3 regions of the uncultured Planococcus sp. genome follow, and region 3 is predicted to be linked to each of the others. Evidence: riboswitches for the same ligand, from Rfam matches in the RefSeq annotation. Region 3 holds a riboswitch; each other region holds the start of a gene.
The links. Region 3 has a riboswitch for thiamine pyrophosphate ahead of thiT (energy-coupled thiamine transporter ThiT). Riboswitches for the same ligand answer to the same signal wherever they lie in the genome.
Positions count from the first base shown of each region.

Region 1: another riboswitch for thiamine pyrophosphate. It lies ahead of tenA (thiaminase II); the one in region 3 lies ahead of thiT (energy-coupled thiamine transporter ThiT).
Region 2: another riboswitch for thiamine pyrophosphate. It lies ahead of tenI (thiazole tautomerase TenI); the one in region 3 lies ahead of thiT (energy-coupled thiamine transporter ThiT).

Region 1 covers NZ_CANMXD010000017.1:40,533-48,448, forward strand. Annotated here, with positions in the region: gene Q0785_RS19230 (MFS transporter) at 1-459, shown strand, start outside; gene Q0785_RS19235 (YkuS family protein) at 1,007-1,801, opposite strand; gene thiW (energy coupling factor transporter S component ThiW) at 1,890-2,378, opposite strand; gene thiE (thiamine phosphate synthase) at 2,375-3,028, opposite strand; gene thiD (bifunctional hydroxymethylpyrimidine kinase/phosphomethylpyrimidine kinase) at 3,012-3,857, opposite strand; gene thiM (hydroxyethylthiazole kinase) at 3,854-4,639, opposite strand; gene tenA (thiaminase II) at 4,641-5,324, opposite strand; TPP riboswitch at 5,407-5,510, opposite strand; gene ugpC (sn-glycerol-3-phosphate ABC transporter ATP-binding protein UgpC) at 5,533-6,657, opposite strand; gene Q0785_RS19270 (ABC transporter substrate-binding protein) at 6,906-7,916, shown strand, end outside.
Region 2 covers NZ_CANMXD010000005.1:170,647-178,562, forward strand. Annotated here, with positions in the region: gene Q0785_RS09420 (CDP-alcohol phosphatidyltransferase family protein) at 91-672, shown strand; gene Q0785_RS09425 (FAD-dependent oxidoreductase) at 690-1,781, shown strand; gene Q0785_RS09430 (thiazole biosynthesis adenylyltransferase ThiF) at 1,885-2,904, opposite strand; gene Q0785_RS09435 (thiazole synthase) at 2,901-3,668, opposite strand; gene thiS (sulfur carrier protein ThiS) at 3,671-3,874, opposite strand; gene thiO (glycine oxidase ThiO) at 3,888-5,015, opposite strand; gene tenI (thiazole tautomerase TenI) at 5,029-5,655, opposite strand; TPP riboswitch at 5,768-5,868, opposite strand; gene Q0785_RS09455 (hypothetical protein) at 6,015-6,293, opposite strand; gene Q0785_RS09460 (DUF5996 family protein) at 6,499-7,449, opposite strand; gene Q0785_RS09465 (RraA family protein) at 7,737-7,916, shown strand, end outside.
Region 3 covers NZ_CANMXD010000014.1:24,685-32,600, reverse strand. Annotated here, with positions in the region: gene Q0785_RS18065 (MDR family MFS transporter) at 1-675, shown strand, start outside; gene Q0785_RS18060 (DEAD/DEAH box helicase) at 1,186-2,346, shown strand; gene Q0785_RS18055 (aminopeptidase) at 2,343-3,572, shown strand; gene Q0785_RS18050 (SGNH/GDSL hydrolase family protein) at 3,585-4,502, shown strand; gene Q0785_RS18045 (hypothetical protein) at 4,612-4,758, opposite strand; gene Q0785_RS18040 (M20/M25/M40 family metallo-hydrolase) at 4,825-5,898, opposite strand; TPP riboswitch at 6,046-6,143, shown strand; gene thiT (energy-coupled thiamine transporter ThiT) at 6,242-6,817, shown strand; gene map (type I methionyl aminopeptidase) at 6,952-7,704, shown strand; gene Q0785_RS18025 (TspO/MBR family protein) at 7,827-7,916, opposite strand, start outside.

The DNA of each region.
Region 1 (7,916 bases), on a different contig from region 3:
ATTGTCCTGTTTGTCACCCAGGTTGTAGCTGCTCCATTTGCCATCCTTTACGGGCGGTTGGCGAATCGGTTCACCGGCAAGAAAATGCTGTACGTAGGAATCTGCGTATATATCGTGGTCTGTATTTATGCCTTTTTCTTAGAAACCATTACAGACTTCTGGATCCTGGCTATGCTCGTCGCTACTAGCCAAGGTGGAATACAGGCACTCAGCCGTTCTTATTTCGGCAAGCTGGTACCAAAAGAAAATTCCAATGAATTCTTTGGTTTCTACAATATTTTCGGGAAATTCGCGGCAATCACAGGTCCCCTGCTCGTAGCAGTCACCTCACAAGTGACCGGCAATTCAAGCATGGGCGTATTCAGTCTGGTGATCCTATTCGTCTTCGGTCTCATCGTCCTGTCCCGCGTACCCGAACCAAAACCGCACGAGCCAGTAGATAAGGTGGCAGTTGAGTAGGAAAAGCGGAAGCAGCCGTTAAGCCCCGACAAGCGCTGGAAGCCTGACCGGTAATGGCGGTCTTTGCCATTGCTGGTCAGGCTGAAGCGACTCGAGGGGCTGGCTGCTGGAGTCTGGACAAGGAAAAGCGGAAGCAGCCGTTAAGCCCCGACAAGCGCTGGAAGCCTGACTGGTAATGGCGTTCTGTGCCATTGCTGGTCAGGCTGAAGCGACTCGAGGGGCTGGCTGCTGGAGTCTGGACATTGAAAAGCGGAAACGGCCGCTCAGCTCCGAAAGGCATAAGACGATCTGGCGAAGCGGCGTCCTTTGCCGCACAGCCAGAGTGGCTTATGACCCGAGGAGTTGGCCGTTGGAGCTGGACAAAAAGAAAAGCAGAAGCAGCCATCTAGCCCCGACAAGCGGAAACGGCCGCTCAGCTCCGACAGGCACGAGGTGGCTCAAAGTGCTGCAGGAGAGCAATAGAGTTTAGACGATTTGGTTAAGCACCCTAATCAACCCCAAATAAAAAGGTGTCCGCCAATCCATCTGGCGGACACCTTTTTGGGTATTAATTTTTATTTTTATCTTCAGCCTTTACAGTTACGCTTCCGGTGCTGTCTTTTTGGACAGATGCATCGCCAAGTTCAACAACTTCGATGCCGCCTTTTTCTTTATCGGCTTCCTTGTCGGCTTTTTTGATTTCTTTTTCTACTGCTTTTTCGGCTTTTTCATGTTCTTTTTCAGCCTTTTCTTGCTCTTTTGCTTCTTTTTGGACGACTTTTTCTTGTTTCTTCAACTCTTTTTCTTCCTGTTTTTCAACACGTTTTGCTTTAAGCTCATCAGCTTTACCTTTAGCTTTTTCAGTAATGCCGCTCGTCTTATCTTTTAGTTGATTGGCTTTTTCTTTCACTTGATCCATTGCGCCGCCTGAACTTTCATCGTTCTCGTCCTTAGAGCTGGCCGCCTTTTCTTTAACGATTTCCTGAAGTTCCTTACCGCTCTTTGGAGCGAACAATAGGCCAGCTGCTGCACCGATAACTGCACCGGTTGCTGCACCAGCTAAGAAACCGCCGCCTCCGCCGCTTTCTTTACGTTCAGCTTCTGTTGGCTGTGGCGCTTGGATTTTACCGCCGCGCACAAGGCGCTCTTCCACTTCTTCTACGATTTCGTAAAGCGTACGGCCTTTTGCTTCAACCAATGACACGCTCATGTGATAGTCAGCTAAATCTTCCTGATCTCTCACAACGATGACATCATAATCGGTTGAATCCGATTTATCTTCCAGCATCTCTGCTTGGTAACCTTTTTTCTCTAATGCTTCACGTACTGACGTAAATGGATGTTCGACTGCAATTTTCACCATGTTCTGTCCACTCCCTTTTCAAAAGTCTATATTTCACTGTTTCCCCTCAATTGCGAAATTATAAACTTCTTTCTAAAAATTCGATATTCTACTGCCAGATTTTTATTCTGTCCGTATTCATCAAGCGAGCAGCCAGAACAATGCCCAATATAGCACCGCTCAAGCTGGAAATGAAGAATGGGGGAATAAAAAATAATGCCCCAAATTCCGTACCCAGCAAAAGCTTGGCATAAGGTACGGCAACCAGGGAAGCGATTATTCCCGTACCCACTACTTCCCCTAAAGCAGCAATCCAGATTTTTCCGAACCTTGCATACATGAGTCCAGCCAGCAAAGCCCCGATCATTCCTCCAGGAAAAGCCAATAGAGATCCGGTCCCTGTCAAAATTCTGACGACACCCGTCAAAAAAGCGATCACTACCGCCGGACCTGGCCCAAAAAGAACGGCTGCGATAACATTGATGGCATGCTGGATTGGATATGCACGCGCGATTCCAGCAGGAAAATAAACAAAAGCAGAACCAGCCACTCCGATAGCGACGAACATCGCCATCAAGATGAGTTTTCTTGTCTTCATTTCCCTGCACCTTCTTTACAGGAAGCCTGGAAGGCAGCAATTTGTGCTGCAATATTTCCTGCTTCCGCTATAGCGGATATCACGGCAATCCCTGAAACACCGGATTGCCATACGTGTTTGGCATTATCGGGTGTGATTCCGCCGATCCCTACAATCGGCAAGTCAGGAAATTCATTTTTGACGAGTAGAATTTCTTTGACGCCGGCAGGTTTTTTCGCATCCGCCTTGGAGGTCGTCCCGAAGATCGGACCCATTCCGATATAATCCGCTCCGTCCTTCACAGCCGTTTGCGCTTCTTTCAGGGAGTGGACGGAAACGCCCAGAAGTTTTTCCTTGCCGATCATTTTACGGGTCTGTCCGGCAGCCAGATCTTCCTGCCCGATGTGCACCCCATCCGCTCCAATTTGGCATGCCAGTTCGACCAAGTCGTTGATGATGAATGGAACACCATATTCGCCGCATAGTTGTTGGCATTGTTCAGCGAATTCAACCAATGTTGCACCAGTCAAAGCTCCCTTCCCTTTTTCTCTCAACTGAAAATGGGTGATGCCGCCTTTCAATGCCGTCTCCAATACTTCCAACGGATTTCTTTTCCCCGAATTTCGGGATCCCATTATAAAATAGATGGCCGGTTTATCGGAAAACTTCAATGTTTGCCACCCCCCTATTTTTTTCAAGTCTTGCCTTATACGCTGCATGATTGGTTGGTCCATGTCCCGAACCGATATTCAACGGTTCACCGAGGGCAGCTTGGATAAATTGCTTTGCCATGTGGACAGCGTCCTGCAGTTCCTGTCCTCTGGCCAACTGTGCAGTCACTGCCGCTGCAAAGGTACAGCCGGTGCCATGTGTCTGATCAGTCTCAATCCGGGTTGAGCGGTACAGCACGGATTCTCCGTTATTCTGCAACAAGTAATCCTCTGCATATTGGGGATCGCTCCCATGTCCGCCTTTGATGACGACTGCCTCTGCTCCCAGCGACAAAATCTTTTCAGCAGCCTGCTGGCGGCTGAAGGGATCTGTGATTGCGATGCCTGTCAGCGCTTCCGCCTCCGGAATGTTCGGCGTTACCAGCAAAGCCAATGGCAGCAAGTGGACTTTAAGCGCTTCCACCGCCTCCCGCTGCAATAGATCGGCACCGCCCTTCGCAATCATCACCGGGTCTACTATCAGCTTTCCCCACCCATACTCTCGAACGGCCGCAGCAGTTTCTTTAATGATTTCCGGATTGAACAGCATGCCTGTTTTTACAGCCGCAATCTCAAAATCGCTGCCTACTGCCTCTAATTGCGCTTGTACAGCTTGAGACGACATTGGGTAGATGCCCGTAACTCCCGTCGTATTCTGAGCCGTCACGGCAGTTATTACCGATGTACCGTAGACGCCTAGCTCCTGAAATGTTTTCAGGTCAGCCTGGATGCCGGCGCCTCCTCCAGAATCCGATCCGGCTATCGTCAAAGTTTGTGGTATTTTACTCATAGCATTTCCTCCTGTAAATAGACATATTCTTTCACATCACTGTCCGTCAGCCTGGCAAGTTGATTAATGAAAGCGATTTGAAAATCACCTGGAAGAACTGCAGACTTCGCAGCCTCCTGTCCAGCAATCGCATAAAAGCGCAGCACATGGCCGACAGTCTTTAAAGGATCTTCTGGCTGGACTGCCAAGGCTGCAGCCACAATACTGCTGAGCAAGCAGCCTGTTCCCGTAATCGAAGCCATGATCGGATCACCAAAAGGAATTTCCGTTACACTTTTTCCGTCTGTGACAATATCCATTTTTCCAGTGACTGCGACTACCAACCCTAATTCCGGAGCAGTAGAGACGGCAAGCTCCCTGACGTCCAGGAGCCCTTCTCCGGCGTCAACACCTTTTGACTGCCACCGTTTCCCAGCTACAGCTGCAAGCTCTCCTGCGTTGCACCGAAGGACGCTGACGTCAACTGTGTCCAGAATTTCGCGGACCGCCTTCTTCCTGAAATTACTCGCCCCTGCTCCCACAGGATCCAGGACCACAGGTATTCCTATCCGATTGGCCGACTCTCCGGCAATCAACATACTTTTCAATGATTCCGCGTGTAAAGTTCCGATATTCAATGACAGTGCCTGCGACAATGCCGCAAGTTCCGCTGCTTCTTCAGGCGCTTCTCCCATGATCGGAGATGCACCGATCGCCAGCAGCCCATTGGCTTGAAAATTAGAAACGACATGATTGGTGATGCAATGGACAAGCGGATTTTCACTTCTTATCTGCTGAAGCATATTAGACACCTACTTTATCGACGGAATCTACAGACCAGGATTCTTTTCTCCAAGCCTGATCCCAAAAATTCCATTCATAATAGCTGCTCTTCCGGAAACGGTTTTTCAACTCCTGCCGGCGTGCTTCCGGCAGCCCTTCCGCCAGCCTGTCCATACGGGCAATCTGTTCGTTGACCAGTGCCCCAAACTCATCGGATCCATAAGTTGCGATCCACCGGTTGTAGATTGGATGATCGGGTTCCGCATTTTTCAAGCGCTCCCCAATTTCGTAATAAAGCCAATAGCAAGGCAAAATGGAAGCCAGCACATCCGCTAAATCGCCTTCGGATGAGCGGTACATATGCGATACATAGGCGTAAGCGGTCGGAGAAGGTTCAAACACAGCCCACTCTTCTTCAGTGACTTCGAGAATTTCCATGAACGATTCATGCAGCGCCAGTTCAGCACTGCAGGTATGTGCGGAATGGATGGCAAAACGCTGGGTGGTTTCCAGATCTGTGGCTTTGGCTGCGCCAATAGCCTGTACTTTCGCAAAATGAGTCAAATAATAAGCGTCCTGCATTACGTAAAAGCGAAATCTATCAATCGGCAAAGTCCCGTCTTCGATCCCTTTCACAAACGGGTGATCAAAACTTGCTTGCCACAGGTTGTCGCATTCTTTTCTTACTTCTCTACAAAATGTCATTTCTCCATCTCCTTTTTTCCACAAAACAAAAAACGCCGCTTCCCAGTAAAGGGAAGCGGCGTTTGCAGTCGATAATGGAAATAGCAGACGGTCGCCACTTCCCTCCGCTGGTATGATCCAGATCAGGTTCAAAGGGTCCAGGCTTATGCCCGTCTCAGCCGATATCCGGCTCCCCTAGTGGTGTTTTTTATTTGTGTTTTCGAAATCACTATATCATAGTTTCAGAAAATTCTACAGCTTTTATGCGTTTTCCTGTTTCGTCGTCAAAAAAGTGGACATGGCTCATATCAAAAGCAAGCGTCGCCGTATCGCCAGCTTCAATTGTTGTAGAAGCATCAATGCGTGCGATAAATTCCTGATCCGCATATACCGCATACAGGATTGTTTCAGCCCCTGTCAATTCGGAAACTGTAATGGTCGCTTCGAATTCACTCGCTGGGATACCCGACAGATCTTCGTTATTGACATGAATGTGTTCCGGCCGGATGCCTAAAATCACCGCCTTGCCATCATACCCTTCATTTCTCAGCATCGTCATTACAGATGAGGGTATATCAATCACTTTATCCCCCATCAAATAGGTTCCTTCATCAATTCTTCCTTCAAAAAAGTTCATGGCAGGAGAACCGATAAAGCTGCCGACAAACCGATTTTCCGGAAAATCATATACTTCTTTCGGAGAGCCGACCTGTTGGATCAACCCATCCTTCATAACCACGATCCGGCTGGCCATCGTCATGGCTTCCGTCTGGTCATGCGTTACATAAATAGTAGTGGTTTTCAGCCGTCTATGCAGTTTGGCGATCTCCGCGCGCATTTGGACCCGCAGTTTGGCATCCAGGTTGGACAGCGGCTCGTCCATCAGGAAGACTTTGGCGTCACGAACTATGGCGCGGCCAAGAGCTACACGCTGGCGCTGCCCGCCAGACAGCGCTTTCGGTTTTCTGTCCAAAAAATCTTCCAGGCCAAGAATCGCCGCAGCTTCATCAACACGACGCTTGATTTCCGCCTTTTTGAACTTCCGGAGCTTCAGTCCAAACGCCATGTTTTCATAAACCGACATATGCGGATACAATGCGTAGTTCTGGAAGACCATCGCAATGTCTCGTTCCTTAGGCTCTACCTCGTTCATCCGTTTGCCATCTATATGAAACTCACCTTCCGTTATTTCCTCCAAGCCGGCAATCATTCGAAGAGTGGTTGATTTGCCGCATCCTGAAGGCCCGACAAAGACGATGAATTCCTCATCTTTAATGTGGAGCGTGAAATTCGATACGGCGAGAGCGCCTTTGTCATACCTTTTTCCCAGATTATTAATTTCAATCTCTGCCATTTCGCATTCTCCTTTCCCGCTATTTTATTCTTAATTATAGTCAATTGTCGGTAAATTACAAATACATGTTGGAATTTCGAATAGAAGTGATGTATACTCCTTATTATCAAGATAATAGAATATTTAGTTAATAATTAATAAGTGAAATGGACTTCATTTAACTATGTTTCGTCGGCTCACGAGAATCACTTCGCAAGTCGAAGTTTTTCAGAATTTGTATCTTATTTTACAAAAAGGAGTGTCATCCAATGAAAAACATACGATTTTCCGTGCTTCTTCTGACAATCATGACTCTGATGCTAAGTGGCTGCGCCGGCTTCCAAACCAGTAACAATGAAGAAGCCAATGTAAACGACGAGGGCAAAACAGTCGTCGATTTCTGGTCTTTCTGGGGTTCTGAGCTCAGACGTCCCATCATTGACAAAATCGTTGCTGACTTCAATGAATCCCAGGATGAAATCGAAGTCAGACATACCTACAGTCCTTGGGGAGACATTTGGACAAAAGAGCTGGCTGCCATTGCAGCGGGCAATCCTCCTGATGTCGTGATCAATGATATCAATGCAACTGCAATACGTGGCAAAGAAAATCAGGCAATGAACCTTTCTGAATTCACTGATGGGGATTTCTCCGAAAAATTCTATCCTGAACTTTGGGAAGCGACACTTTATGAAGGCGATTCTTACGGCATTCCCTTCAATACCGATACACGCGTCCTTTTTTATAACAAAGACGCCTTTGAAGAAGTTGGTCTCGATCCCGAAGATCCGCCTGAAACATGGGCTGAATTGGAAGAATACGCAACTAAGTTGGATGTGAAGGAAAATGGTGAGTATGACCGCCTTGGCTTCTATCCTCTTTGGGGAGTAGGCTACGATGTCTGGCTGTTGAATGCCAATGGCCAAAACTACTTCGGCGAAGACAACAATACAGATACAGTCAATATCAATACAGAAAGAAATGTTGAAGTTTTGAATTGGCTGAAATCATGGAGAGATAGAATCGGGGAAAATACAGTCAATTCATTCCAGGCGCAAATCGACAGTCAGCAGGGAAACCCTTTCTTCAGCGGTGATTTGGCTATGATTGTGCAACAGCCCACATTCTATCAGCAAATCAGCGAGTATGCGGAAGACTTGAATTTCGGTGCGGTGCAGCTTCCTGAATACGAACCTGGCAGCGGCCACACGAGTTGGGGCGGCGGCTTCGTAGCTGAAATCCCTGAAGGCTCAAGCGATCCGGAAGCGGCGTGGGAGTTT
Region 2 (7,916 bases), on a different contig from region 3:
AACCTAATTTCGCTTCCGAGTGGGAATACGGGTTTCAAACGGACTCCTATTATATACTGAAAATATCTTGAAAATGAAAAGGTGAACTTGATGCTCGATACTCATGCACGAAAACATGTTCAACCGGTTGTAGAAAAAACGGCTGATGTTTTGCTGAAAAAAGGCTTTACAGCTGATGGCGTGACAAAAATCGCTTTTGCCATCGGGATGTCATCAGGTGTTTTCATCTACCTGGACCAACCTTTATGGGCCGTCTTTGTTCTTTGGTTCTCCGGATATCTTGATGTCGTCGATGGCACCATGGCGCGAAAAACCAAACCATCTTCATGGGGGACTTTGTTGGATATCAGCTTTGACCGCCTGGTGGAGATCAGTGTCATCATCGGGTTAGCTTTCCGATTCCCTGATTCGATGTGGGCATTGCTGCTGTTAAGTGTCTCCATCATCGTCGCAATGACCGTGTTCCTGACGGTGGGTGCGTTATCTGATAAGCCAGGCATGAAATCCTTCTACTACCAGGCAGGACTTGCTGAAAGAACAGAAGGCTTTATACTCTTTACCCTAATGATTATTTTTTCAACATACTTAACAGCAATCACGCTGATTTTTTTCGCTGTACAGATTGTGACGATTTTACAGCGCTTGGCTGAAGCCAAAAGGATTCTGAAGTAGACGGGGAGTGGAATGGGATGAAGACACTTGTACTGGTCGGAGGCGGACATGCGCATCTGCATTGTCTTGAACAAACAAAACATGAATTGCCGGAAGACTGGCAAGTGGTGCTGATTTCTCCTTCTTCCTATCAGTATTATTCAGGGATGTTTTCCGGATATACGGAAGGCGTTTACACGCTCGAAGATATCCGGATCAATCTGAAACGCCTTTGTGACAAGATCGGGGCACTATTTGTCGAGGATCTGATCCACACCATCGATCCGGAAAAGAAAGAATTGAAGGGCACAGAGGGCGACGTTTATCACTATGATGCCGTATCATTTGATATCGGCTCACAAACTGCTATTCCAGAGACGCTGCAAGAACAGGTCTCTTCCATCAAACCCAATTATCGCTTTCCAGAGCAGTTGGCGCAGCTGAGGGATTCTGCTTACCCGGTGATTGTCGGCGGAGGCGCTTCGGGAGTGGAATTGGCGTTTTCCATTCTGTCATGGAGAAAAAAGCAAAACTTGCCTGCCAGTGTGGCGCTGTTCAGTTCGACTTCGCTCCTTTCCGGTCAAGGGCTGACAGCCTCAAAAAAAATTGAATTCATTGCACAGCAGAAATCTTTGCCTTTTTTTACAGAGGTCCTGGTTCAAGCCGTTGATGATTTCAGTGTCATCACAAGTGAAGGACGGTCGTATCCGCAATCAGGTGTGCTTTGGCTGACGGGACCAAAAAGTTCGGATTTGTTCCGTCTTTCCGGATTGCCGACAGATGACGACGGATTTCTGCTGGTCAACGACACTTTGCAAAGCGTCGAGCATCCAAACATATTCGGAGCTGGGGATTGCATCACGATCGACCGTTATCCGTCACTTGCCAAAAATGGCGTCTATGCGGTCCGTCAAGGTCCAATCCTTTGGAAGAACCTGAAAAACAGCCTTTCTTCAGAAAGGCTGTTGCCGTTCACTCCACAAAAACGATTCGTTTCCATCTTGTCTACCGGTGGAGGCGAGGCTTTCCTTTCTTACGGAAAGCAGGTTCTTCACGGCAAGATCCCCTGGAAAATCAAGCAGCATATCGACGGAAAATTCATGAAGCACTATAAGGACCTTTATGAATAAAAAAGCTGCCCTCAAGCAGCTTTTTTACATGACAACATTGATTCAGCGATTTTGTTGAATTTGATGATATATATAGAGATTCAACATCATACTGGAATTCCATTTATCCTAAATAGCGATGGTACAAAGTTTTAGCTTCTATAATGTTCTTCGTTCCATGTACCAGGACACGGCCATCTTTAAAAACGACAAGCCGGTGCTGTGCTGTCGAAAAAGACAGTAAATAGGGATTGCGGGACACATTCACCCCCAGTTCTGATAAAATACCCTCCAAATTTTCTAAATCCCTGTCCATCTGTTGGGATGGGCGGATCTGAACTGTGTCCCTGCCACATAATATGGCGGTTTTTGTCTGGTTTTCAAATGAAAGATACGGATAGGATCGATTCAAACCGCAGGATGGACAATCTTCTTTTTTCACTTTATCGACGGTAATGGATGAATATTGATTTTTCCAAAGGTCGAACGATACGAGTTTGTTGCTCAACTGAAGTGAATCTTCGACCAGAATCTTTAATGCTTCTGAAATCTGTAAAGACAGAACCATTTGAACAGCGGGATTGATGATTCCTACGGTATCACATGTTATCCCTCCCATCGGCACTTCCTCGAGAAGGCAACTCAGACAGGGTGTTTTCCCCGGGAGAATGGCATAACTGATTCCGTAACTTCCTACACAGGCACTGTAGATCCATGGAATTCGATGCTTCTGAGAAATATCGTTCACAATCATCCGTATATCAAAATTATCGCTAGCATCAATGATCAAATCAATTCCCTCTACCAGCTGTTCCATTTCTTCGACAGAGACATCCATAATAAGTGAACGGACTTCTACTTCCGAATTGATCAGTGATAAGCGTGCTTTAGCAGCCACTGCCTTAGGGGTACGCTGTTCCGCATCCGCTTCAGTGTAAAGCTGCTGGCGTTGAAGGTTGCTCCACTCTACATAATCACGGTCCACTATAGTCAGTTTCCCTATACCTGCACGTACAAGCATTTCCGCACTGCCTGTTCCTAAAGCCCCGGCACCCACCACTAAAACATGCTTGTTCTCCATTTTCCGTTGCCCTTCTCTGCCTATCGGTGCAAAAAGCTCCTGTCGTGAATAGCGTCCATTCAACTGAAACTCATTCCTTCAACTGGACTGCTGGCGGTGGCATATCGTTTTTTGGGAATTCGTCCAGCTTCAAATCCCAATCTTCCTGCTTCAATCGAAAGTTTCATCGCTTCGGCCATTTTCACCGGATCTTTTGCCCCAGATACCGCAGTATTCAACAAGACCCCAGCCGCCCCCAATTCCATTGCAATGGCAGCATCAGAAGGCGTCCCGATTCCAGCATCCACAATAACAGGGACCTGGCACTGTTCAATTATGAAAGAAAGGTTCAACGGATTGATGATTCCTTGACCAGAACCGATCGGAGACGCTCCGGGCATGATCGCATGGCACCCTAATTCCTCGAGACGCCTTGCGAGGAGTACGTCATCTGATGTATACGGCAAAACGGTAAACCCTTCTTTCACTAGCTCTTCCGACGCCTTTAATGTTTCAACCGGGTCCGGCAGCAAGGTTTTTTGGCACCCTATCACTTCCACTTTAACCATGTCACAAAGACCCGATGCCTTTGCTAATTTTGCAATCCGAACCGCTTCTTCAGCCGTCTTGGCTCCAGCTGTATTCGGAAGCAAAGTATATTTTTCAATATCCAGATTTTCAAGGAAGTTAGGTTGTCCTGCTTCAAAAATATTCATCCGCCGAACTGAAAACGTCAAAATCTCTGTACCTGAAATATCCACGGCTTTTCTTTGTATATCAAAATCAGGATACTTGCCTGTGCCCAATAATAGTCTTGATGAAAATTCGTAATCACCTATTCTTAACATGTTCATCCTCCTCCAACAAAATGTACTAATTCGATTTTATCTCCGAGAGAAATTCGGGTTTCTGCATGCCTCGCTTTTCCCACTATTTCAGCATTCAATTCAACGATGATCACTTTCTGATTCAATTCAAAATGCTGCAGCAGCTCAGTCACCGTTTCCACTGTACTTGGAACTACTACATGTACCCCGTTAACCGTCAACTTCATTTCCACCACTTCCTTATCGTGTTTTTTTACTGATCAATCGTTCGATACGAAAAGAGGAGATATCAAGAGAAGGCTTTTTCCCTTCAATCAAATCAGCCATCACTTCTCCCGTAATCGGCGACAGCAAAATTCCATTTCTATAATGGCCAGTCGCGATAAATAAGCCGTCGTAGTCAGGATGTTCACCCATATAAGGCAAACCATCCGCAGTTTGTGGACGAATTCCAGCCCATGCCCCTTCCCATTCTGCTTCTTCTATAGAAGGCACCAGCTTCTTTGCATTTTCCAGCAATAACGAAATGCCTTTTACAGTAGTTTGTTGATTGAATGTATTCGGTATGACGGTTGCGCCTACAATAATTCTTCCACCTTTCTTCGGAACCAGGTAGCAGCCGGAAGAAAAGATGGTGCTGGATAGTAGAGGAACTTCTGTCCGCACAGAAAAACATTCCCCCTTTACGGGATGGGTGATAAGCGGTAACCCCATTTCCATCAGCAAGCTTTCGCTCCACGCACCCCCCGTCACCACGATATTGTCGCTCATAAAGTCTCCTTCAGTTGTAGCGACTCCTATGATTTTCCCCTTAGTGGAATGAAATGAATGAACTTCTACATCTTCTTTAATGACGGAGCCAAGAGCCTCAGCTGACTTTAAAAATCCTAACGCCAGCTGAGGGGCGGCAACTTGGCCATCCCGTTCCAGGTACAGGGCTCCCATCACCTCGTTAGCCAATGCCGGTTCCCTTCTTCTTGCTTCATCGCCTGTGAATAATTCGGCCACTTCGTTATTCTGTCTATGGACCTCCAGTATCCTACGGTGTTCCTGCTGCTCTCTATCGGTTAAGGCAAGCTTCATCATTCCCTTATTGACAAGTTCAATATCAATTCCACTCGTCATTTTCAGTTCATCGGTTAAGCCGTTAAACATCGCCCTGCTGGTTTTTGCTAATTGAAAAAGCGGTCCCTCTCCTTCCAATTCCGCTTGCGCACCAAGCATCCCAGCTGCAGCACCAGATGCTTGACCAGCAAGGCTGTCTTTTTCCAACAGCAAAACTTCCATTCCTCTTTTCGCCAAACTATAGGCCACCGAACCGCCGATGACTCCACCCCCAACTACAATGGCTTCATATGTTCTGTTCATAGAAATCCTCTCCTCATGGCTCCAGATAAAAACTTTCTTTCGCTAAACAGGAACGATAAGATCTTGCAGCCAGCAAAGGATCTTTCGCTTCGAAAATTCCCGACATTACAGCGATCCCTTTCGCTCCTGACCCGATAACATCCCCAGTATTTCCGGGCGTTATGCCACCGATTGCAATGACTGGAATAGAAACTGATTCAGAAACATTTTTCAATAGTTCTAAGCCTTTCGGTATCAGTCCAGTTTTTGATGAGGTCGAATAAATATGACCACATACTACATAATCAGCCCCCTTTTTTTCGGCAAATCGAGCTTCTTCAATCGCATGCACTGAACACCCAATCGTTAAATTTGTGAAATTTCTTTTCACGCAATCTACCGGCAACGAGTGATAAGCCAATTGAACACCTTTTACATTGGAGGCAACGGCAATATCCACTCGGTCGTTTATGATTATTTTTGATAAAGGTACATTTTCATTCACCAACAACTTCACTAATTCCACTACTTCCCTTGCTGTTTTGCTCTTTTCACGTAGATGGATAAAATCAACTTCATGATGAATCCGGCTGATGATTTCTGCCAGTTGTTGGGGGGGTTGCTTATCAGTTGAGATAATATGCAGCTCGCCATCTCTCATAAATTCCCTCCTTCTATCGACTTTCGGAAAGTTAAAACAAATGAGTTCAATAACAAAATAAAAAAACCACTCCAGCGATGGAGTGGTTTTGGGTATATCTTCAGAAAAAATGGACATACATTAACCACTTCCCTACGCTAGTTTCAACTAGATCAGGTTCAAAGGGTCCGGATTTCTCCATCTCAGTCTCATAAGACTCCCCTAGTGTTTTTATATTCAGTTATTTTGAAAGTGCTAAAATCTAAAGTAAGCTTAACATCAACATCGCCATTAATCCAGTTTATCTTGCATTCAATCTTCTAAATATTCAGCGATAAAAAAAGAACTGAATATATCTATATCACACTTTCTATCTCTATCTATTTAGTCCTGACAGGCGTTGAAGCAAGTTTTTTATACCCGCACAACAACAACAACATACAAGCGACGGTTGCAGCTGAAAAAGTACCAAAATAGATGATAGGGGAAACAGCGTATCCGAAAGCTGCAGTACTTTGCAGATTTTCTGCATTTTCCCAGGCTTTTGGAATATTGGGTCTGTAGGTGATGGTTTTTACATAGCCCACGGAAAATACTGCCGCAAAGTAAAGAAGATGGACAATTACGGCCCCAAGCAAAGCCAGCCAAATAGTTTTCATTCCCAACTTCCTTTCTTTTATTCCATAATTTAGTATATCAACTACTTTAAGCCATGTACATAAAAAACCGCGAATTTTCAGCTTTCAAATTTGCAGACAGTAAAATAGCCCTGTTTTTTAAACAAGACCATTTCGTCATACTCCTCTTAAGAAATGAACCTTTATCCTTCTTTATGTTAAACGACGATTAACTAAAGCAAAGACCTCATGTTCGTTGGTTTCTGTCAGTGCCATTGGATTTATCGGCACTGTTTTGCTTATTCATTTTCAACGGAATAAAATAATGGGCAATGCCTTCCCACTGGAGTTCATTGGATAAAATATCGAAACTGGAACGGAAGAAATCTTGTATAGCATTACTGGGATCCTCAAAACTGACTGCACTCTCCAAATCAAGGAAGTATTCGCTCAGTTTTTTATCGTAATATGCCGATTCGGGTTTCAGGTTGGGATGATTTAAATCTTTATAGATGAATGGATAGGGCAATACAAAAAATGTTGGGACATTGACTTTGTCGTCTCCCAACCAAAATCCATATTCGATCATCTGTTCATCAAAAGCCGCCTTTTCAATGATTTTGTCTTCCGGAAATGGTTCCATTTTATCTTTGATAATCAATAAAGACACATCAAAGGTGCCCCAAAACAATTGCGGTTTCATTTTCCGGCATCTGAGCGGACCTGCAAATCTCAATTGTTCTCGCAACGCGAAATGGAATAGCTGCAATCCCCTCATCGCATCCTTGTGATTAAATGTCAGAGGACTACTGTCTTCATTCAGGTTCTTTTTATAGGCCATTTCCTGCGGTTTTGGATTAATAAGGACATCAATGCCACCAGCATTAAGAGCTTCCATTATTTCTTCAAAATAATCCTTTATGGATTTGGAGGATTTCAATTCCAAAGATTGAACGTTGCCATCCACATTGAAAAGGATTTGGCTGTTCCTGATATCCAGATCGAGTTGAAAAACAGCTTTCTTATGGAACAATAAACCGGTTGAAAAGCCATCAGGAGTGACATTCAGCCCGACATGCGCCCATTGTGGTTCCTGCTGGGCAGTTTCCAGTTTTATTTTCCCCAGAATCTGTGAAATCAAATGCAGCGTGAATTTGGTGTCTGCCCATTCGGTATGTCTGATAATATCAACCTTCATTTCTCTCGCCTCCGGGATTCGTATTAGTAGTTACTATACCAACTAGGGCCCAAGGAGAAACTCTTACTAGATGGATTTCCCCATTTATGCAGCAAGTTAGACAGAAATCGATCAGGAGAAAATGATTGAGAAAAACAGTAAACAAGTCAGAACATAACAACAACTTATCGATATCCATTACAGATTCGATTTTACTTATCTTTCTTTTAGCGATATGCTTTTACCTAATTAAAAAGATGCACCAGAATTTTTGAAAAATCCCATAAAACGAAGGAGTGTTTAGTAAAATGGCAAATCAATCACTTATCGAACAATACAAATCCATTCCCACTACCGCTATTTCCGATGCAATGGAAGGGTTGAATAATCTGGATTCGTCCATCAAGCCATTGAAGGATACCTATAAAATCAGTGGGAAAGCACTTACTGTGAAAATGCCCATAGGAGACAATTACAGTGTTATGAAG
Region 3 (7,916 bases):
GCTTTGTCATCTGCTATTTCAATCGCTTTATCCATGTCCATGTTTTCAGCGATGATCCTGATGCCGATCTACATCCAGACCATCAAAGGCATTTCACCGATCGACTCCGGTTTGTTGATGTTGCCGGGTGCTTTAGTGATGGGCTTCATGTCGCCGGTCACCGGACGGCTTTTCGACCGATTCGGTGCAAAAGTGCTGGCGATTCCTGGATTGGCAATCGTCGTTTTCACAACATATCTATTCAGTCAATTGAGCTTGGATTCCAGCTATATCAATATCATGTTGATCTATACTCTGCGAATGCTTGGTATTTCAATGGTGATGATGCCGGTTATGACGAACGGCCTCAACACCTTGCCGGTGAAATCTTATCCGCACGGAACAGCCATCAATAATACGTTGCAGCAAGTAGCGGGTGCTGTCGGCTCTGCTTTCCTGATCACCATCATGAATACGCGCACTGAGTCGGCAGCGAAAGAACTAGCGGCAAGTGGGACTTCTCCTGAGAGCATCATGAATTTGGCGATGCTTGATGGCATCAACTTTTCATTTTTCGTATCGACTTTTATCGCCCTAGTGTCGCTGATTTTAGCGTTCTTCATTAAAAAACCTGTGCGTCCGGTCACTGAAGCGGAAAAAGAGATTGTCTATAAACAAAAAGAAGTAACTGAATGATTCATGAAGCCAGGCCATTTATGGGTCTGGCTTTTTGGTTTTTAAGGCATTGGGCGTTTGGGCTTTTCTTTATTGTCCAGCTCCGGCGCCCAGATTCTAGGGTCATAAGCCACTCTGGCTATGTGGCTGAAAAACGCCACTTCGCCAGCGCGTCTTATGCCCGTCGAATCTACACGGGCGCTTGCGCTTATCTTTATTGTCCAGCTCCAGCAGCCAGCCCCTCGAGTCGCTTCAGCCTTTCCAGCAATGGCTGAAGAACGCCATTACCGGCAAGGCTTCCAGCGCTGGTCGGGGCTTAACGGCTGCTTGCGCTTTTCTATGTCCAGACTCCAGCGCCCAGCTCTTTGGGTCATAAGCCAGCCCAGCTGTGCGGCTGAAAATATGCCGCTTCGCCGGTCTGTCTTATGCCCGGCAGAGCTACACGGGCGCTTGCGCTTTTCTTGTTTCATCAAGGCGTCAAAACACCAAATATGATACACTTATAGCATTGAAAAGAAGGTGGAATCGCAAATGACTTTTATAAATGAATTGAGTCCGATATGGCAGGAAAAATGGGAGAAGGCTGGATTTGAAACGGCAATGCCGATCCAGGAGCAGATGATTCCGGAGATGTTGGCGGGCAATGATATCGTTGCAGAATCTCCAACAGGTTCCGGTAAGACTTTGGCTTATGTACTTCCGATATTAGAGCGGGTCAACCCCGAGAAACAAGCAATCCAGGCAATGATTGTAGCGCCGTCGCAGGAATTGTCGATGCAGATCGTCAATGTACTGCGTGAGTGGACAGAAGGAACAGACGTATCAGTCACTCAATTGATTGGCGGAGCAAATATCCAGCGCCAATTGGAGAAATTGAAGAAAAAGCCGACGATTGTGGTGGGGACGCCAGGACGTCTAAATGAGTTGGTGAAAACCAAAAAGCTGAAAATGCATGAAATCCGGATTTTGGTGTTGGATGAAGGCGATCAGTTGATGGCGCGCGAACACCGTGGCATCATGAAGGATTTGATTGAAAAAACCCAGCATGAACGTCAATTGGTGCTGGTATCTGCAACTATCACTGAAGAAATAGAGCTGGTGGCAGAACGTTTGATGCAGCATCCGACACGTCTTCAAGTAACTGCAGAAGATCTGCCGATGTTCGGGAAAGTGACGCATTCGTTCATTAAAGTGGATGAGCGCGACAAGACCGAAATGTTGCGCAGCCTTTCGCATATTCCGGGTATGAAAGGGTTGGCGTTCGTCAATAACCTGGATCAATTGCTGATGAAGGAAAATAAACTGAAGTTCCGTGATGCGAAAATCGTGACCCTGCATTCTGAAATGAAGAAAGATGAACGTAAAAAAGCTTTGGATGCTTTCCGAAAAGGGGAAGTCGCCATATTGATAGCGACAGAAGTGGCAGCACGCGGACTGGATATCGACTTAGTGACGCATGTAATCCATGTGGATGTTCCGCAAACGGTTGAGCAGTACCTGCATCGTTCAGGAAGAACCGGAAGAGCAGGAGCGGATGGTGAAGTGTTGACCTTGCTGGCCTATTCCGATGAACGGCATTATAAGAAATTCACTAAGGAATTGCCGTCTAAACCTGTCCAAAAAGTGATCCATGGCGGGAAACTGATTGAAGGTTCCAGTAAAACCATCGCTGCAAAGGGGAATAAACGATGAATTTTCAGCAGAAGCTCGAACAATATGCCGATTTGACGGTCCATGTAGGCTTAAATGTTCAAAAAGGACAGTTTATTGTTATCAATACGACAATTGATACACTTGAATTCACACGAATTGTTGTTAAAAAAGCTTACGAAGCAGGCGCTAAGCGGGTGCAGGTCAATTATGAGGATCCCGTGTTGACGCGGACACATTTTGAACTGGCACCTGATGAAGCTTTTGCGGAATATCCTGAATGGTCCGTCGTCCAGCGCGATGAAGTGATCAATACAGGCGGTTCTTTCTTGTGGATTGATGCAGAAGATCCGGATCTTTTGACGGGAATTCCCGCGAAACGTCTGGCTGATTCGCAAAAATCTGCTGGGAAAGCATTAGAGCGTTATCGACAGGCGGTCGGAACAGACAAAGTGGCTTGGTCGATCGTCGCGATGCCGTCACCAAAATGGGCGCAAAAAGTATTTCCTGACCTACCGGCTGAAAAACAAGTGGATGCCTTATGGCAGGCCATCTTCAAAACGGTTCGCATCGGTGAAGGCGATGCCGTGGAAGCTTGGAAAAACCACATTGCTTTGTTGGAACAGCGCGCTTCCCAGTTGAATGATAAACGATACGTGAAACTGCAATACAGCGCACCTGGTACAGAGCTGACAATCGAACTTCCCGACAAACATATCTGGATGTCAGGCGCTTCAAAAACGCCTCAAGGCAATCCGTTCATCGCCAATATGCCGACAGAGGAAGTTTATACGGTTCCTTTGAAGCATGGAGTGGATGGAACGGTCCGCAATACAAAGCCCCTTGTTTACCAGGGCAATGTCATCGACGGTTTCACACTGACTTTTGAAAAAGGCAAAATTGTTTCTGCCAAAGCGGAAGTAGGGCAAGAACTTCTTGACGAAATGATCAATGCTGATGAAGGTGCGGCTTATTTGGGAGAAGTGGCATTGGTGCCGTACCATTCACCGATTTCCGATTCGAACATCCTGTTCTACAATACTTTGTTTGATGAAAATGCTTCAAACCATTTAGCGATCGGCGATTCTTATCCGACCTGTTATGAAGGGGCACGTGATTTGGAGCGCAATCAATTGGCAGCCATTGGCTTGAATACGTCCATTGTCCATGAAGATTTCATGATCGGCAGTGACGGAATGGATATTGATGGCATCACTGCAGATGGTTCAAAAGAGCCTATCTTCCGAAATGGAAACTGGGCATTCTAAGAGGTGAGTGAAATGAAAAAGTTTTGGATTGCGGCCATGGCCGGACTTTTCCTGTTCAGCGGATCGGCTAATGCGCAGGCAGAGATTAAACTACCAGCAGCTTATGTAGCCATCGGTGATTCGTTGGCAGCTGGGCAGACACCCGAACGCCAAATAGATACGGGCTATGCAGATTTGATTGCCCAAGAGCTGTCACGAAACCAACCTGTCGCATTCTATTCAAAAAACCTGGCATTTCCCGGTTTTACAACGGCTGATGTGTTAGACAGCATCCAAACCGATGAGGCGAAGGAAGTGCTGGCATCGGCCAATCTTATTACCGTATCGGCAGGTGCGAATGATCTGCTGCGTCTGGTACAGAATGATCCTGTACAGGGATCGCTGACGTTCCAGCAGGTGCAGGCGGATTTTGCACTCAATGATGCACGCAAGAACATGGAGCTGATTTTGGCTGAGCTTATGGAGCAATCTCCGGACGCAGCGGTTTATGTAATGGGTTATTATTTTGCCTATCCGCATGTACGTGACAGTCAAAAGAACGGAACGGCCAAACAGCTTGACCGTCTCAATCAAATTCTCCAGGAGTCTGCTGAAAAGGCAGGAGCCGTTTTTGTTTCGGTGGACAAGCCATTTGGTGAAAATGCCGTAGATAAAGTTCCGAATCCAGCCGATGTCCATCCGAATGCAGTCGGCTACCAGGCGATGGCAAATGCGTTCTTCGATGAATACCAGGCAGCTTGGACAGTCGAAGACTTGGAATTGCCACCGCCGAATCCATTGTCTTTCGAGCAGATAATGGAAGCACAGGATCAAGAAGAGCAAGATGGCCAAGACCAAGAGGCTAGTGATTCGGAAGAAACAGCACAGCGCCCTTCCAATCACAGCCCAACCGGTTACTTTGCATTGCGCGAAGCGATGCCTTATATCTAGAAAAGCGGAAGCATCCGGTAAGGCTGAAGCGACTCGAGGGGCTGACTTCCGATTCTCTATAAAACTAAAAAAACGTTCCGGCATATTTTATGCCGGAACGTTTTTTGGTTTAGCGTTTTTTATCACGCGATGTAGATTGTTTGGAAGCTGGTTGTCCAGCTTTTCCTTGTTTTCTTTTATTTAATACTTTACGGATGATCGGGTAAGCGATGGGACCGTATTTTATCGCAGATTTCACTAGTCTTCCAATTGCCATTTAAATCTCTCCATTCATGGGGTTAGTTATTGTTATTTTCCCGAATTTTGCAGAATGCAAACCTATTTAAGCAGATTGGGCATGAGCCAAGAGGATATCCTTGTACGCATGGACGCTTGAAATCGTTACGTATTCAGCATTACCATGCCAATCATCGCCGCTTGGACCGAATTCTATCGCCCCTTCACCGCCGGTCACCGCTGCATAATAACGCGTATCTGCAGCTCCATGCTGACCGAATAAAACAGGTTCCTGATCCGTAGTATCCAGAATCGCCTTTTGCAGGCTTTGGATATAGGGGTTTTCTTTTGTTGTTGTCAGGGCTGGGGTAGATCCTGATGCTCTATAGTCCATATCGAGATCCAAGGTTTCAGCCAAGTCTGCCAATTGGCGAACGATCTCGTCTTTGTCTTGTCCGGGCATAAAGCGGATATCATAAGACATTTCGCACGTTTCAGGAACCACATTGTAACGGTCTCCTGCTTTGATGATCGGCAAATTGACGGAAGGCTGCTCGTAATATTCCGTTGATTCTTTTCTGAAAGGAAGCTCAGAGATTGCCATGTGGAATTTCATCGCAGATTCAATGGCGTTGATGCCTTCCCAAGGACGGCTCCCGTGGGCCGGTTTGCCTTTGAACGTCATATCCATCCGCAGGATACCTTTGGATTGCAGGCCAACTTTCAATCCCGTAGGTTCACCGCAAATGACGAAGTCACCATGGAAGCCTTGTTCGACCAGCCACTTGGAAGTGTTTCGGCCGCCAATCTCTTCGTCAGTTACAATATGCAGCTGCACCGTGCGCTCTAGGCCGGAACTGTCCAGCTCGATAAAGGCCTGCATCATCGCGGCAACTCCGGCTTTCATGTCAGCGGCGCCGCGGCCATAGATGCGGTCCTGCTCTTCGACTGGGACAAACTGTTCTTTATGGCCAGGAACGACGTCGACGTGGCCATTCCAAACGATGGTCTCGGTGCCTTGCCCTTTAGCGGCAGTCAGCATCAGATAACCATTATTGTCATGGACAGTAACGGTTTCTCCTTTGGATTTCAGCCAATCTGCACAAAAAAGAAGAGCTTCATTGGCTCCATCTTTAGTATCGCTTTGAATTTTAATCAGTTCCTTCAACAATTCAATCATATTTTCGGCAAGCCCAGAATCCCGGCTGCCTTCACCACCTTTCAACTATCTTCATCATGTATTTCTTTACCCTATCAGGCCATCTTAAAACAGTCTTGCACAAAATGAAACCCTTGTGTACAATACAGGTGAATGCTAAATATCTGTATACACCACAAGGGGAGCTTTTGCTGAGAGTGAACATTTGTTCTTACCCTTTGAACCTGTAAGTTAACACTTGCGCAGGGATGTGGATGGAAACCGGCCCTTACAACGGCGACAGGCTCTGTCCTGACGCCGTTTTTAATATGGTTTTATTCACGGCCCTTCTGGTGATGTGCATAACACATTAAAGGAGGAAGTCATGAGAAATAAAAAAGTATTGTTAATGATGGAGATTGCCATTTTCGCAGCTCTTGGATTTGTGTTGGATTTCGTTTCTTTCCGGATGCCACAAGGCGGTTCAGTCAGCCTGGTGATGATTCCAATCGTATTGATCGCTTTCAGAAGAGGCGTCGGTGCGGGAGTACTGACTGGATTTCTGGTCGGTCTGCTGCAGATTGTCTCAGGGTTTATCTCTGTGGCGCCCTTGTCTTTCGGATTCGTCGTCATGCAGGTCATATTGGATTATCTTCTCGCCTATGGAGTGGTGGGGCTGGCGGGTGTCATGCGTGGGAAGTATCTGCAGCATGCACATGCCAAGCAGACAGGGAAGATGCTGACGGCTGTAGTTGCCGGTGTATTGCTTGCTTCTGCGCTGCGCTACCTCGTCCATGTCATTACCGGCATCCTGTTCTTCGGCATGTTTGCTGAAGGCAATGTGGTCATCTACTCGGTGGTCTATAATGCAACGTATATGATCCCGGTATTTTTGCTTGCCGCCTTTGTCTGTGCTGCGCTTTTTGCAGCAGCTCCGAGGCTGGTGGATGCTGAAGCTTGAAGTATGGAAGGCTGTCTTCGGGCAGCCTTCTTTTTTATGACGATTTTCCTGGATTTGTTGAAACGGGTCAGGAGCCTCTGATTTAATTTTGTGGTATAATTCTTGAATAGAAAAGCTTGAAAGAAGGGTCATTGATGATAGCAACTAATGAAAAAGATATTGAAATGTTGAAAAAAGCCGGCCAAATGGTGGCTGAAATTCGTGAAGCGATGAAGGCAGCTACTAAAGCTGGAGTCACCACGAAGGAAATTGACGAATTGGGCGGCAAATTGTTCGAAGAGCTTGGCGGTGTTTCCGGACCTAAATCAGAATATGATTTTCCTGGATTCACCTGCATCAGTGTCAATGAAGAAGTGGCACACGGCATTCCGGGTGATCGTGTGATCCAAGACGGCGATATCGTCAATATCGACGTTTCTGGCTCATACGAAGGTTTCTTCTCCGATACCGGCATTTCCTTTGTTGTAGGGGAAGGGCATGCGGACAAGGAAAAAATCTGTGAAGCTGCAGCTTCTGCATTTGATCGCGCGATGACAAAAGTCAAAGCCGGTGCAAAGCTTAACCAAATCGGCAAAGCGGTGGAACGTGAAGCGAAAGAGCAGGGCTTGTTCGTCATCAAGAATTTGACCGGCCATGGCATCGGTAAATCGCTGCATGAAGCTCCACAGCACATCCTGAATTATTACGATGCGTGGGAGACGACCATCCTGAAAGAAGGCATGGTGCTGGCTGTAGAGCCGTTTATCTCGCAAAAGGCCGAGCACATTGTGGAATCAGGCGATGGCTGGACATTCATCACACCGGATCAGTCATTGGTGGCGCAAATCGAGCATACCGTGCTCGTTACAAAAGGTGAGCCGATCCTGCTGACCAAACTGGATAAATAAGAATTGTATAAAAAATCAAGGGATCCGGAGCAAATGCCGGATCCCTTTTGCTTTTTGCTTTATTATCGAAGTCTGGAAAGAAAAAACTGTGGACACCCTTTAGAATCGGGTTGCCCACAGTTTTACTGAACTGCCGGGGCAGTTCTTTTTTTAATTAGCAGAATACCGGTCAAAATGACGCCGCTCAGGAAAAGGGCAGCCGTTGTCACCAG